Regions from separate parts of the Aminobacter sp. BE322 genome, predicted to be linked through region 3. Evidence: predicted binding sites of a transcription regulator. Region 3 holds the regulator's gene; each other region holds the start of a gene.

Region 1 (4,212 bases), on a different contig from region 3:
CGGGCCCGGCTTCGGGGCTGACGTCGGCAAAGGTGTAGAGGCCAAGTTCCATGTGTGCATCCTCGGGTTGCCTTTGCGCCTAGAGCTAGCTATTGGAGCGCGTGCCTGCCAGTCTCCAGCTGGTGAACAATCCCCGGCGATTGTCGAACAGTGGTGGCGTTTCCCTGCTGCAACACGCGTGGAAATCATGGCTGGCATGCGGAATTCGCGCTTGAACTTGCGCTCTCGCTGCGTATGTAAGCGGCGTCACTTGACTTCAGGGAAATGACTCTTGGCAATTTACAGGGAAAAGAACTTCGCCGAGCGGCGTGACGCCGCCGGCGTGGCGAAGAAAGCACTACTCGAAAAATTCAAGGCCCGCCCGGCAGCAGACGATCCGGCAGTGATCGCCCGCCAGGAAGAGCGCAAGCGCATCCTCGAGGCGCGCGCCATCCGCGAGGCCGAGAAGGAAAAGCTCCGTCAGGAACGCCTGGCGCGCGAGGCGGCCGAGAAGGCCGAGCGCGAAGCCAGGGCCGAGGCCGAGCGCCTGGCTGCCGAAGAGGCCGCACTGGCGGAAGCCAAGGCACGCGAGGCCGAAGAAGGCGACCGTATCGCCCGCCTGCTCGCCGACGAGGCCGAGCGCAAGGCCAAGCGCGACGCACGCTACGCAGCGCGCAAGGCGCGCGGCAAGCGGATGCCGCCTTCGGCCAACTACGGCTGATCGCCTAGAACGTATTCACGGATCGAAAAGCCCGCCACCGGAGACGCCAAGCCCCGGTGGTGGGTTTTTGTGCGCGCGTTCGCAAATGGACGCCATCAGTTTAGGATATCGCGGCCCGCCGTATGGGGCAGGCCGCGACGACGTTTCAGGATGTTCAGGCGACCAGCTTGAGGCCGACGATGCCCGACACGATGAGGCCGATACAGGCAAGGCGGAGTGCGGTTGCGGGCTCGCCAAGCAGCCAGATGCCGAGCATTGCCGTGCCCACCGTGCCGATGCCGGTCCAGATCGCATAGGCCGTGCCGACGGGCAGGGTCTTCAGCGCCAGGCCGAGCAGGCCGAGACTGATGATCATCGAAACGACGGTGAGCACGGTCGGCATCGGCCGGGTGAAGCCTTCGGTGTATTTGAGCCCGATTGCCCAGCCGATTTCAAACAGGCCAGCGAAAAACAGATAGGTCCATGCCATGGAACGCTCCAGCGAATTGGCGGGTCGTCCCGGCCGGAATTGATAACGGAAGCGCAAGGTCGTCCCTGCGCCCGGAAAGATAGAAATTTCCGAGGCTTGATTCAACAGCTCCGGCTGGCATGCCGGGCATGCCAGCCATGCGGTTTTACTTGTCCTTGATCTTGGTCGCCTGCACCGGAGGCGCCTTGAAGGTAGGCGCAGGGGCCGGCTTCTTGGCGTCCTTCTTGGGCTTGCGAGGCTCCTTGCCCGCCTTCATCGCACCTTTGGCCATGATTCGATCCTCCTGTACTGGAGCCAGAGTGAAACGCGAAGTTGCCGAACTGGCAAGAGGCAGCAGCGGGCAGGCAAAAAGGGCTTGAGGGCGGGGCCGTGGCCGCTACATTCGTTCCGGCCGGCGACCTGGCCGAGATGTTCAGGGAGGAGAGCGATGAAAATCCGGGGCGGGTGCCATTGCGGCGCCATCACCTACGAGGCCGATGTCGACCCGGAAAAGACGGCGATCTGCCATTGCACCGACTGCCAGAAGCTCACTGGCACGGCCTTCCGCGTCACCGTGGCGGTTCCCGAAGACAAGATCGCGTTCACCGGCACGCCGAAGGTCTATGTGAAGACCAGCGAGAGCGGCAACAAGCGGGCGCAAGGGTTCTGCCCCGAATGCGGCTCGCATCTGTTCGCGACCTCGGTGGGCGAGGGGCCGAAGGTCTACGGCCTCAGGACCGGCACCTCCGACCAGCGCGAGCAGTTGGTGCCGCGCCGGCAGGTCTGGCATCGCTCGGCGCTGCACTGGCTGCCCGAGTTCGAGGGCATGGAAACGATCGAGAAGCAGAGCTGACCCAGGCCCAGCCTGCTTGCGCGCGCCTCAGTCGTTTTCCTCGACGACGCGCAGCCTGAGCTGGCCTGTCTTGGAGTCCGCCGCCCGGGCGCCTTGCGGCCTGGGTGGCTCCTCGGCTTCGCCGGCGGCGTGGCCGGTGGCGAACTCGAGCGCCTCGATCTTCTGGCCGCGTTTGGTGACCTTGGACGTCGACACCAGTATGTCGTCGATGTCCCTGGATGCCTGGCCGAAATGGTTCTGCAGCTTGCGCACGCGTTCGTCGACGCGGCCGACATCCTCCATCAGCCGGATCACCTCGCCCTGGATCAGGTGCGCCTGCTCGCGCATGCGGGCGTCCTTGAGGATCGCCTGGATCACCTGGATCGACAGCATCAGCAGCGATGGCGAGACGATGACGATGCGGGCGCGGTGGGCGCGCTGCACCAGCGCCTCGAAGTTCTCGTGGATCTCGGCGAAGACGGATTCCGACGGCACGAACATGAAGGCCGTGTCCTGCGTCTCGCCCGCGATCAGGTACTTTTCGGCGATGTCGCGGATATGCACCTCGATGTCCCGGCGGAACGCCTGGGCGGCGACTTTCTGGGCGTCGGTGCCCTCGGCGGCGCGGATGGCGTTCCAGGCTTCCAGCGGGAATTTTGCGTCGATGGCGAGCGAGGGCGCGTCGTTGGGCATGCGGATCAGGCAGTCCGGCCGGCTGCCGTTGGAAAGCGTCGCCTGGAATTCGTAGCCGCCCTGCGGCAGGCCGTCGGCCACGATCGCCTCCATGCGCGACTGGCCGAAGGCACCGCGCGTCTGCTTGTTGGAAAGGATCGCCTGCAACTGCACCACCTGGCCGGCCAGCGACTGGATGTTGCCCTGGGCCGTGTCGATGACGGCCAGCCGTTCCTGAAGTCTGGCGAGGCTTTCGTGCGTCGATTTGGTCTGCTCGGCCATGGTCTGGCCGATGCGGCCGGTCATGGCGTCGAGCCGCTGGCTGAGCGACTGCGTCAGCTCCGCCTGGCGCGAGCCGAAGATCTCGGCCACCGTGCCGAGCCTGCCCTGCATCTCGGCCTGGGCCTGCAGGATGCCGGCCATGCGGGCTTCCGCGTCGCGGGCATGGTCGGCGGCTTCCGCGGCGGCCACCGAACGCGCCCTGGCCGAGCGCCACAGCGCCACGACCAGCGCCACCAGCAGGGCGAGGAAGAGCGTCGCCGCCAGCGCCAGGGCCTGGCCGAGGGTGATGGTGGTCGCGCCGAGCTGGGCGACAGGTTCGGAAAGTATCGAGGAAACAGGGCTCATCGCCTGCACCATAGCCGATTCGCGGCCCGATGTTAGATCAAAACGGGAACATCTGGATGTGGATGCTGTTGACGCTTTCCGCCGGACATCCTAGGTGAGGCGCATGACGATCAAGCCGCTCATCATCCTTCCCGATCCGCTGCTGCGCGAGGTTTCCAAGCCGGTCGAGCGCATCGACGACGCCATGCGCCAGTTCGCGCGCGACATGCTCGACACCATGTATGACGCCCCCGGCATCGGCCTGGCCGCCATCCAGGTCGGCGAGCCGCTGCGCATGCTGGTGATCGACCTCGCCAAGGAAGGCGAGGAGCCGGCGCCGCGTGTCGTCATCAACCCCGAGGTTCTGGCGCGCAGCGACGAGCGCTCGGTCTACGAGGAAGGCTGCCTGTCGATCCCCGACTACTATGCCGAGGTCGAGCGGCCGGCGACGGTCCGGGTGAAGTATCTCGACGAGCACGGCAAGGAGCAGGAAGTCGAGGCCGACGGCCTGCTCGCCACCTGCCTGCAGCACGAGATCGACCACCTCGATGGGGTCCTGTTCATCGACTACATCTCCAAGCTCAAGCGCGACATGGTCATGCGCAAGTTCAAGAAGCTCGCCAAGGACCGCCCGCCGAGCCGCATGGTGGGCTGAATTCCACCCGTTTTGCGCGCCCGGCCGGGATTTGATATCATCGATATCAAACGATGGAGGCGCCCATGGGTGACCTGCTGATCAGGAACATTCCGGAAGCCGTGAAGCGAGAGATAGCCGAGGCGGCCAAGGCGCGCGGCCAGAGCCTTTCCGACAAGGCTGTCGATCTGTTGCAGAAGGGGCTGCTGACAGAACGTGACGACGACGCCGCGCCGAAGGGCTCGGCGTGGCAAGCGCTGCGCGCCGTCTTCGAGAGCCAGGGCGCGCCCGATGGCGGGTTCGCCGAGGTGATGGAAGAG
Region 2 (4,212 bases), on a different contig from region 3:
CGCCATCCCGGAACCGAAGTGCGTGTTGCCATGGAACATCGTCAGCGCCCGGCGGTTCAGCAGCCCGGTCAGCGGATCGGTCAAAGTCTGCGCCGTCAGCTGCCGCTGAGTGCGCAGATGATGCAGCGAGATGGTCAGCGCGCCGAGCGCGGTCATACAGGCGACCACGACTGCGGTGTTCAAGTCTTCGGCCCAATTCCTGGGAACGGTGCCCAGCGACCACTGCCCGTTGGCCACCAGAACCAAGGCGCAGAGCGCAAAGGAGATTGCCGCGCTGCCGGAAAGCATGGTGACAGCAGCCAGAATGCGCCGGTCATACTCGCCGGCCGCCCAGAACATGGAAGCGATCACCACCAGCAGCGCCGTGACGGTGGAATAGGCGAGCACGAAGCCCAGCCCATCGTAGCTTCCGGCCGTCACCGCCAAGATCAGCACGGTCACCACCAGCACGGGCGCTGCGGCCACCCTGTGCCAGCTACGATCGAGATACTGCGCCGTCGACCACAGGATGACGAAGAAGCCGGCCACCAGCAGTATCAGGGTCAATTGCCCGAGCCATGGCGTGGCGTTGCGGCCATATTGCCAAAATGCGATGACATGGAGGACGAGAAGTAGTATCCCCGCCGCCATCGTGACGATGAAACGGGCCTGGCGCGCGGTCAGCCAGATGGCAAGCAGCGTTCCGCTCAGACATGCGCCGGACAGGGCGGTCGCGAGCAAAAGGGAACCGAAGTCGAGCACGGGCGCCCCGCTTTCCTGCTTGTCCGATTGTTCGGGCAGCAGTTATCGGGCGTTTTGCCCTTGGGGCAACTGCATAAGGCTGCATCCATCATCGTCGCACAAGCGCGAGTTCGGATAGCGTTTACAAATCGTTGCGCTCGACGTGCCGGACGCGGCATATCGGGCGCGGTGCACGAACAGAACCGGAACTGTTGCCGGGCGGGCAAAACTGGCAAACTCGAACAAGTGATTCGCAGCGCGGAAAAACCGTATTGAGCATGGACGACAACAGCGACCTTTTCGGCAATCTCGACAAGCAGCCCGCCCGACCCGCCACCCGTCCTGCCGACCCGCTGGTCCAGGCCGCGGCCGTGGCCAAGCGTCCGGCGCCGGCAAAGGACGCCAGCGACAGCTACAGCGCTGCCGACATCGAGGTTCTGGAGGGGCTCGAGCCCGTCCGGCGCCGTCCGGGCATGTATATCGGCGGCACTGACGAGAAGGCGCTGCACCATCTCTTCGCCGAAGTCATCGACAACTCGATGGACGAGGCGGTCGCCGGCCATGCGACCTTCATCGACGTCGAACTCGACGCCGAAGGGTTCCTGACCGTCACCGACAACGGCCGCGGCATCCCCGTCGATCCGCACCCCAAGTTCAAGAACAAGTCGGCGCTCGAAGTCATCATGACGACGCTGCATGCCGGCGGCAAGTTCGACTCCAAGGTCTACGAGACCTCGGGCGGCCTGCATGGCGTCGGCGTGTCGGTGGTCAACGCGCTGTCCGATCAGCTCGAGGTCGAGGTGGCGCGCGGACGCCAGCTCTATCGCCAGCGCTTTTCACGCGGCATCCCCCAGGGCGGGCTCGAAAGCCTCGGCGACGTTCACAACCGGCGCGGCACCAAGGTCCGCTTCCATCCCGATCCCGACATCTTCGGCAAGGGCGCGCATTTCCTGCCGGCCCGCATCTACAGGATGGCGCGTTCCAAGGCCTATCTGTTCGGCGGCGTCGAAATCCGCTGGAGCTGCGATGCCTCGCTCATCAAGGAGAACGACGAAACGCCGGCCAAGGCCGTCTTCCACTTCCCCGGCGGGCTCGGCGACTATCTCAAGGCCTCGCTCGGCGACGAGATGCAGGTCACGCGCGAGATCTTCGCCGGCAAGAGTGAGAAGCAGGGCGGCCACGGTTCGCTCGAATGGGCCGTCACCTGGTTTGGCGGCGACGGCTTCATCAATTCCTACTGCAACACCATTCCGACCGGCGACGGCGGCACCCATGAGATGGGCTTCCGCAACGTGCTGACGCGCGGCTTGCGCGCCCATGCCGATCTCGTCGGCAACAAGCGCGCCTCGATCGTCACCTCAGAGGACGTGATGATCTCGGCCGCGGGCATGCTGTCGGTGTTCATCCGCGAGCCCGAATTCGTCGGCCAGACCAAGGACAAGCTGGCGACCGTCGAGGCCATGCGCATCGTCGAGACGGCGCTCCGCGATCCGTTCGACCATTGGCTGGCCGACAACCCGCAGGAAGCCTCCAAGCTCCTCGACTGGGTGATCGCGCGCGCCGACGAGCGCGTGCGGCGGCGCCAGGAAAAGGAAGTGTCGCGCAAGAGCGCCGTGCGCAAGCTGCGCCTGCCCGGCAAGCTCGCCGACTGCACCCAGAACGCCGCCGCGGGCGCCGAACTCTTCATCGTCGAGGGCGACTCGGCAGGTGGTTCGGCCAAGCAGGCGCGCGACCGCTCGATGCAGGCGATCCTGCCGCTGCGCGGCAAGATCCTCAACGTCGCCAGCGCCGGCAACGACAAGCTGGCGTCGAACCAGCTGATCGGCGACCTCATCCAGGCTCTCGGTTGCGGCACGCGGTCGAAGTACCGCGAAGAGGACCTTCGCTACGACCGCGTCATCATCATGACCGATGCCGACGTCGACGGCGCCCACATCGCCTCGCTGCTCATCACCTTCTTCTACCAGGAGATGCCGCAACTCGTCCGTGGCGGCCACCTCTACATGGCGGTTCCGCCGCTCTACTCCATCCGCCAGGGCGGCAAGGTCGCCTATGCCCGCAACGACGCCCACAAGGACGAGTTGCTGCGCACCGAGTTCAGCGGCCGCGGCAAGATCGAGATCGGGCGCTTCAAGGGCCTGGGCGAGATGATGGCCTCGCAGCTCAAGGAAACGACGATGGACCCGAAGAAGCGCACGCTGCTGCGCGTCGAGGTCATCGACGACGAGGAAGAGACCAAGGTTGCCGTCGACTCGCTGATGGGAACCAAACCGGAAGCCCGTTTCCGCTTCATCCAGGAACGTGCCGAGTTCGCCCAGTCGGAGGCGCTGGACATCTAGCGCCGGGCTTGCGCCTCAGGTTCGCCCCGCATTCCATTTCCGCATCGGCGGAACTGACTTTGCGGGTGAACCGTCGCTGTTCAATTCGACACCGAAGTGCGCGACTACGCGTTCCTGCAGCTGCGCCAAAGCGTCCAACGCTTGGTTCAGTCTTTCGACGCTCGGCGTCTTGGGTATCTGGCCGGATGGTGACGTGTAGCAAAATGTCGTGGCGTAGGCTTCCAGCCAGACCAGGCCGTTCAAGGCTTCTTTCTCCGGATGGTCGTCGGGGAACCTGCGGACCACCTTGTCCAGTTGATGTGCGTCATGCCTCTCGATGTGCAGGCCTTCGGAGGTCGCCAGCGACCTGACGATTTGCTCCAGGCACTGCTCGGCAAGATAGGCCGCATTTCGCGAGCCGCTCTGCACAAGGGTACGCGCGTCTGCCAGGCAGCCACTCGCCAGCCTCAGACCATTTGCGATGGTCTTGGCTTCAATCATCCAGGCGGCGACCATCACGCGCCAGCGCGTAGCCAAGTGTGTTGGGAGAGCCCCAGCTCGCCTCCAGATCGTCGGCGAGGGTGAATACAACGGTCGCCGGAATGCCGAACTCCCGCTGAATAGACCACCCTACCAAGGGGTCGAGCAGATTCTCATCGGCATCGTTGGGAAGTGCTACCAGTATGTCCCAATCGCTATCCTCGCGATTGTCCCCCCGTGCCCGGCTGCCGAACAGCCAAATGGACTCCGGCGAAAACCGCCCTCTGATGGCATCGACCAGGGGCTTTATTCCTTCCGGCGTATTCGTGGTTCGGGCCGCGTGGCGCATAAACAGAAGATAGAGCGGTTCCTATGCACGCACAATCCGGAAGGCCTTGGCTAGGCTGCGGCGATCGCCAGGGCGTGGCCGCGGGCGTTCTCGCGCAGGGCGTCGAGGTGGATGGACTTCACCAGCCCGGCCAGCTCGCCCTCGGCGGACTGGCCGCCAAGTTCCCTGAGCATCAGCCAGCTCACCTCCTGGGCACCGGCGACCCGGCGCCCGTTCGCCACTTCGCGCCAGACCTTCAGCGCCCGCAGGATGATGGCGTGGGTTGCATCGCCCAAACCCGCCGCCCGCAACAGCGCAGCCACTGCCAGGTCCTGGCCAGTCGCAAGCAGCGCCCTCACCCGATCC
Region 3 (4,212 bases):
CCTGGCTTGGAAACCTGCGCGACCGCATTGCCCAGCGCGTCCGCGACCGGATCGGCGGCGTGGAGGGCGAAATCGCCGCGGCACTCATGGTCGGCGTGCGCGGCGGCATTCCGGAGGAGGTCAACGAAGCGCTGCGGCGGACGGGCCTCTACCACATCATCTCCATTTCCGGCCTGCACATGGCCATGGTCGCCGGAACCGTCATGCTGGGCCTGCGGCTCGGTTTCGCGGCCTTTCCGGCCTTCGCGTCCCGGCATCCGGTCAAGAAATACGCCGCCCTGGCGGCCCTGGCCTCTTCAGGCGGCTACCTTTCCATCTCCGGCGCCGAAGTGGCGGCGCAGCGCAGCTTCATCATGCTTGCGGTGATGCTGACGGCCGTGCTGTTCGACCGCGTCGCCCTGACCATGCGCAACCTTGCGATCTCGGCCATCATCGTCATTCTCGTATCCCCGCACGAGGTGGTCGGTCCGAGCTTCCAGATGTCGTTTGCGGCCACCGCGGCGCTGGTCGGCGCTTACGGCTGGTGGTCGGACAGGCAGGCCGAGCGGGTGCAGCCGGCGATCCAGCGTTCGCTTGCGGGCAATTTGTGGCGCAAGCTCTGGACGCTGGCGGTCGGGCTTCTTGCGACCTCGCTGATCGCCGGGCTGGCGACCAGCGTGTTCGGGGCCTGGAATTTCCAGCGCATCTCGCCGCTCAGCCTTTTCGCCAACCTGGCCGTGATGCCCATCGTCTCGGTGCTGGTGATGCCCTTCGCGGTTGCTGCCGGCGTGCTGATGCCGCTCGGCCTGGACGGCCTGTTCCTCGACACGATGGGGCGCGGCCTGGCCACCATGGTCGCCCTGGCGCAATGGTTCTCCGAGCGGTCGCCGGTCGACGCCGTCGGCCTGATCTCCGCCCGCGCGGTGATCCTGGTGTCGGTCGCGCTCTGCATCGCCTCGATGGCGACCACCTGGCTCAGATTCGCAGCCCTGCCATTCGCCGCAAGCGGATTGCTGCTGCTCGGCGAGGCAAGGATCCCAGACATACTGATCTCCGAAGACGGCCGGCTGGTCGGGGTGCCGACGGCGGGCGGCAGGCTGGCGGTCAACCGCGCACGTCCGAGCGACTTCATCACCGACAGCTGGAAGAGGGCCCTGGTTGCGGAGGAACTGGTCGGCCCGGTTGGCGCGGGCGGCAAGCCTTCGACCGTAACGGCCGCAATCGCAAAGTCGGATGCTTCGACGCCGCGCGAGCCAGCCTTGCCCCAGGAAGGAGGAGAAAAAGCGGACCGCAGGGAAGCCTTCGTTTGCGACGGTGGCCTCTGCACCATCGAGCACCCTTCAGGCGCCGTGATCGCCCATGCCGGCAATGCGGCGGCAGCCAAGCGTGCCTGCGCCGTGGCGAGCCTGATCGTGATCGACGATGCGACGGCGCGGGCTCCCTGCGCGAATTCGGCGGCGACCGTCGTCAGCAAGCGCGACCTGGCGCGTTTAGGCAGCGTCGCCGCGTACCTGCCTGAAAAAGGAGAGGCGGCGGTCCGTCAAATCGAAATCCAGAAGGCGATAGCCGCGCCCTACCGGCCGTGGCATGAGCACCGGGCATTCTCGCGCGAAGCACGCGGACTGCCGCCATTCCGCCGGGACCGTGCAAAGCCGCCGCCGGAGAAGGCCGCGCCATGAAGCATCTCGCAGCCCGACGGAATCGTCGGGCGTCGCATGAACAAGGCCAAGAAAAAGCAGCGGGAGCCATTCCCGGAAAAATGCGAGGCGGTTTGCCGTCGGAGTTGCTCGGACCAAAGAGATAGGCCGTTTTGGCTTTTCGATCAAAAGCGGCAACGCTCTTGGCTGCGGAATTGCATTCGTCGGAATGCCCGCCGCTCTGGCCCGGCCTCGCTGCAACCCAGAAAGATGACGATCCCGACCGGCCCGAGGCGGGATCAGGGCATTTCCTCCATTCATCGGACCGCGAAGACGCTCCATCTCTTTGGTCCGAGCAATTCCGGACGGAAACCGCTGCGCACTTTTCCTGGAATTGCCCTAGTAGCGCCGGATCAGCCCGACCAGCTTGCCCTGTACCTTGACCCGGTCGGGGCCGAAGATGCGGGTTTCATAGGCGGGATTGGCGGCCTCGAGCGCGATCGAGGCGCCCTTGCGGCGGAAGCGCTTGAGCGTCGCCTCCTCGTCGTCCACCAAGGCAACGACGATCTCGCCCGGATTGGCGCTATTGGCATTGCGGATGATGACCGTGTCGCCGTCGAAGATGCCGGCCTCGATCATCGAATCGCCCTTGACCTCGAGCGCATAGTGCTCGCCGCCCGAAATCATGTCCGGCGGCACCGAGATCGAATGCGTCCTGTGCTGGATGGCGTCGATCGGCACGCCGGCGGCGATGCGTCCCATCACCGGGATGGCGACCGCCGCGCCTGCATCGTCGTCATTGCCGGCCGAAAGCGCGCGTGACGGCTCGGGCTTGCGCCCCAGGCTGCCTTCGATGACGCTGGGCGAAAACTTCCTGGCGGCGTTGAGGCCCGGCGCGATCGAGTCGGGCAGGCGGATGACTTCCAGCGCGCGCGCGCGGTTCGGCAGGCGCCGGATGAAGCCGCGCTCCTCGAGCGCGGTGATCAGGCGATGGATGCCCGATTTGGAAGCGAGGTCCAGCGCCTCCTTCATCTCGTCGAAGGACGGGGGGATGCCCGCCTCCTTCAGCCGCTCATGGATGAACAGCAGAAGCTCGTGTTGTTTGCGCGTCAGCATCGCTGCCCCCAAGGGAATCGAAAGAAAAACAAACCCGGAACAAACACTATATGTTCCAGTTGTGTTCCGCAACCGATTAAATTTTGGTGAAGGCGCCGAGGGGCGCTCAGCGCAGCATCAGCACCAGGCAGCCAGTGCCAGATTCGGCGGCCGCTGCGAAGGGCTCGCGGATGATGACGCAATTGGCGTCGGCCAGTGTCCGCAGCATCGACGAGTCCTGGACCCCGAAGGGCACGGCGACGAGGCCGGCGTCGGTCTTGCGCACCACGCCGCGCACGTAGTCCTGGCGCAGGTCGTTTTCCTTCATGGGCGCCCCGAGCACGGCCTCGCGGATGTCCGGCGCATAGGGCCGCCCGCCGAGCTTCGCCAGAACCGGTTTCAGGAAGAGGTGCGAGCAGATGAGGCTCGCCACCGGGTTGCCGGGCAGGCCGATGCAGCGGGTGTCACCGAGCCGTCCGAACATCAGCGGCTTGCCCGGGCGCATGGCGATCTTCCAGAAATCGAGCTTCATGCCGAGGCCGGTCAGCACGCCGTGCACCAGGTCATGGTCGCCGACCGAGGCGCCGCCGAGGGTGACGATCACCTCGGCTCCGGCGTCGAGCGCCTGCCGGACGAGTGCCGAGATCGATCCGGTCTTGTCGGCCGCTATGCCGAGATCGAGGACGCGGGCGCCGACCGAGCGGGCAATGGCCGCCACGCCGTAGGCGTTGGACGAGATGATCTGGTCGGGGCCGGGCGAGCTTCCTGGCGGCAGCAGTTCGTCGCCGGTGGCGATGATCGCGACCAGCGGCGCGCGCTGCACCTCGAGCGTCGGATGGTTGGCGGCCGCCGCGAGCGACAGCGCGGCGGGGTCCATCAGGCGGCCGGCGTCGAGGATCAGGTCGCCTTCGCTGAAGTCGAGGCCCTTGAGGCGGATGTTGCGGCCGGGCGCGGTCGGCTCGACCACCTCGACCTCGCCGTTGCCGAGATCGCGCACGTTTTCCTGGATGACCACCGTGTCCGCGCCGGCCGGCACCGGCGCGCCGGTGAAGATGCGCACGGCCTGGCCGCGCGCGATTTTCCCTGCGAACTGCCGCCCGGCAGCCGCCTCGCCGATCACCGCAAGCCGGGCGGGCAGGTCGGCGATGTCCTGCGCGATCACCGCATAGCCGTCCATGGCCGAGGCATCGAAGGGGGGCTGGGTGCGCAAGGCGCGGAGCGGCGCGCCAAGCACACGTCCGGAAGCCTCGTCGAGGCCGATACGTTCGGTACCCGCCGGGGCAGCGCCTTCGAGCAAGCGTTCAAGCGCGTCGGCGACCGGCAGCAGCGCCATCTAGTCGACAGCCTTGTAGTCGCCCGACTTGCCGCCCGTCTTCTCGATCAGGCGGATGCCGGAAATCACCATGCCGCGGTCGGCGGCCTTGGCCATGTCGTAGATGGTCAGGCATGCGACGGAGGCTGCGGTCAGCGCCTCCATCTCGACGCCGGTCTTGCCGGTCAC

The links. Region 3 encodes LexA, which represses DNA repair genes until DNA is damaged. Its sites were predicted from a motif close to TGTTCNNNNTGTGTTCNG; they were not measured.
Region 1: the regulator LexA is predicted to act here: its motif matches at 3,313-3,330, upstream of J2X50_RS20550 (DNA recombination protein RmuC).
Region 2: the regulator LexA is predicted to act here: its motif matches at 914-931, upstream of parE (DNA topoisomerase IV subunit B).

Annotation. Positions count from the first base shown of each region.
Region 1 covers NZ_JBNPXB010000018.1:5,546-9,757, forward strand. Annotated here, with positions in the region: gene J2X50_RS20525 (LLM class flavin-dependent oxidoreductase) at 1-52, opposite strand, end outside; gene J2X50_RS20530 (DUF6481 family protein) at 272-700, shown strand; gene sugE (quaternary ammonium compound efflux SMR transporter SugE) at 855-1,169, opposite strand; gene J2X50_RS20540 (hypothetical protein) at 1,315-1,440, opposite strand; gene J2X50_RS20545 (GFA family protein) at 1,597-2,001, shown strand; gene J2X50_RS20550 (DNA recombination protein RmuC) at 2,029-3,279, opposite strand; gene def (peptide deformylase) at 3,383-3,913, shown strand; gene J2X50_RS20560 (plasmid stabilization protein) at 3,979-4,212, shown strand, end outside.
Region 2 covers NZ_JBNPXB010000006.1:174,773-178,984, forward strand. Annotated here, with positions in the region: gene J2X50_RS11970 (diguanylate cyclase) at 1-741, opposite strand, end outside; gene parE (DNA topoisomerase IV subunit B) at 999-3,059, shown strand; gene J2X50_RS11980 (hypothetical protein) at 3,075-3,557, opposite strand; gene J2X50_RS11985 (nucleotidyltransferase domain-containing protein) at 3,532-3,867, opposite strand; gene J2X50_RS11990 (DUF2336 domain-containing protein) at 3,918-4,212, opposite strand, start outside.
Region 3 covers NZ_JBNPXB010000001.1:121,928-126,139, reverse strand. Annotated here, with positions in the region: gene J2X50_RS00595 (ComEC/Rec2 family competence protein) at 1-1,658, shown strand, start outside; gene lexA (transcriptional repressor LexA) at 2,016-2,732, opposite strand; gene J2X50_RS00585 (molybdopterin molybdotransferase MoeA) at 2,839-4,044, opposite strand; gene moaC (cyclic pyranopterin monophosphate synthase MoaC) at 4,045-4,212, opposite strand, start outside.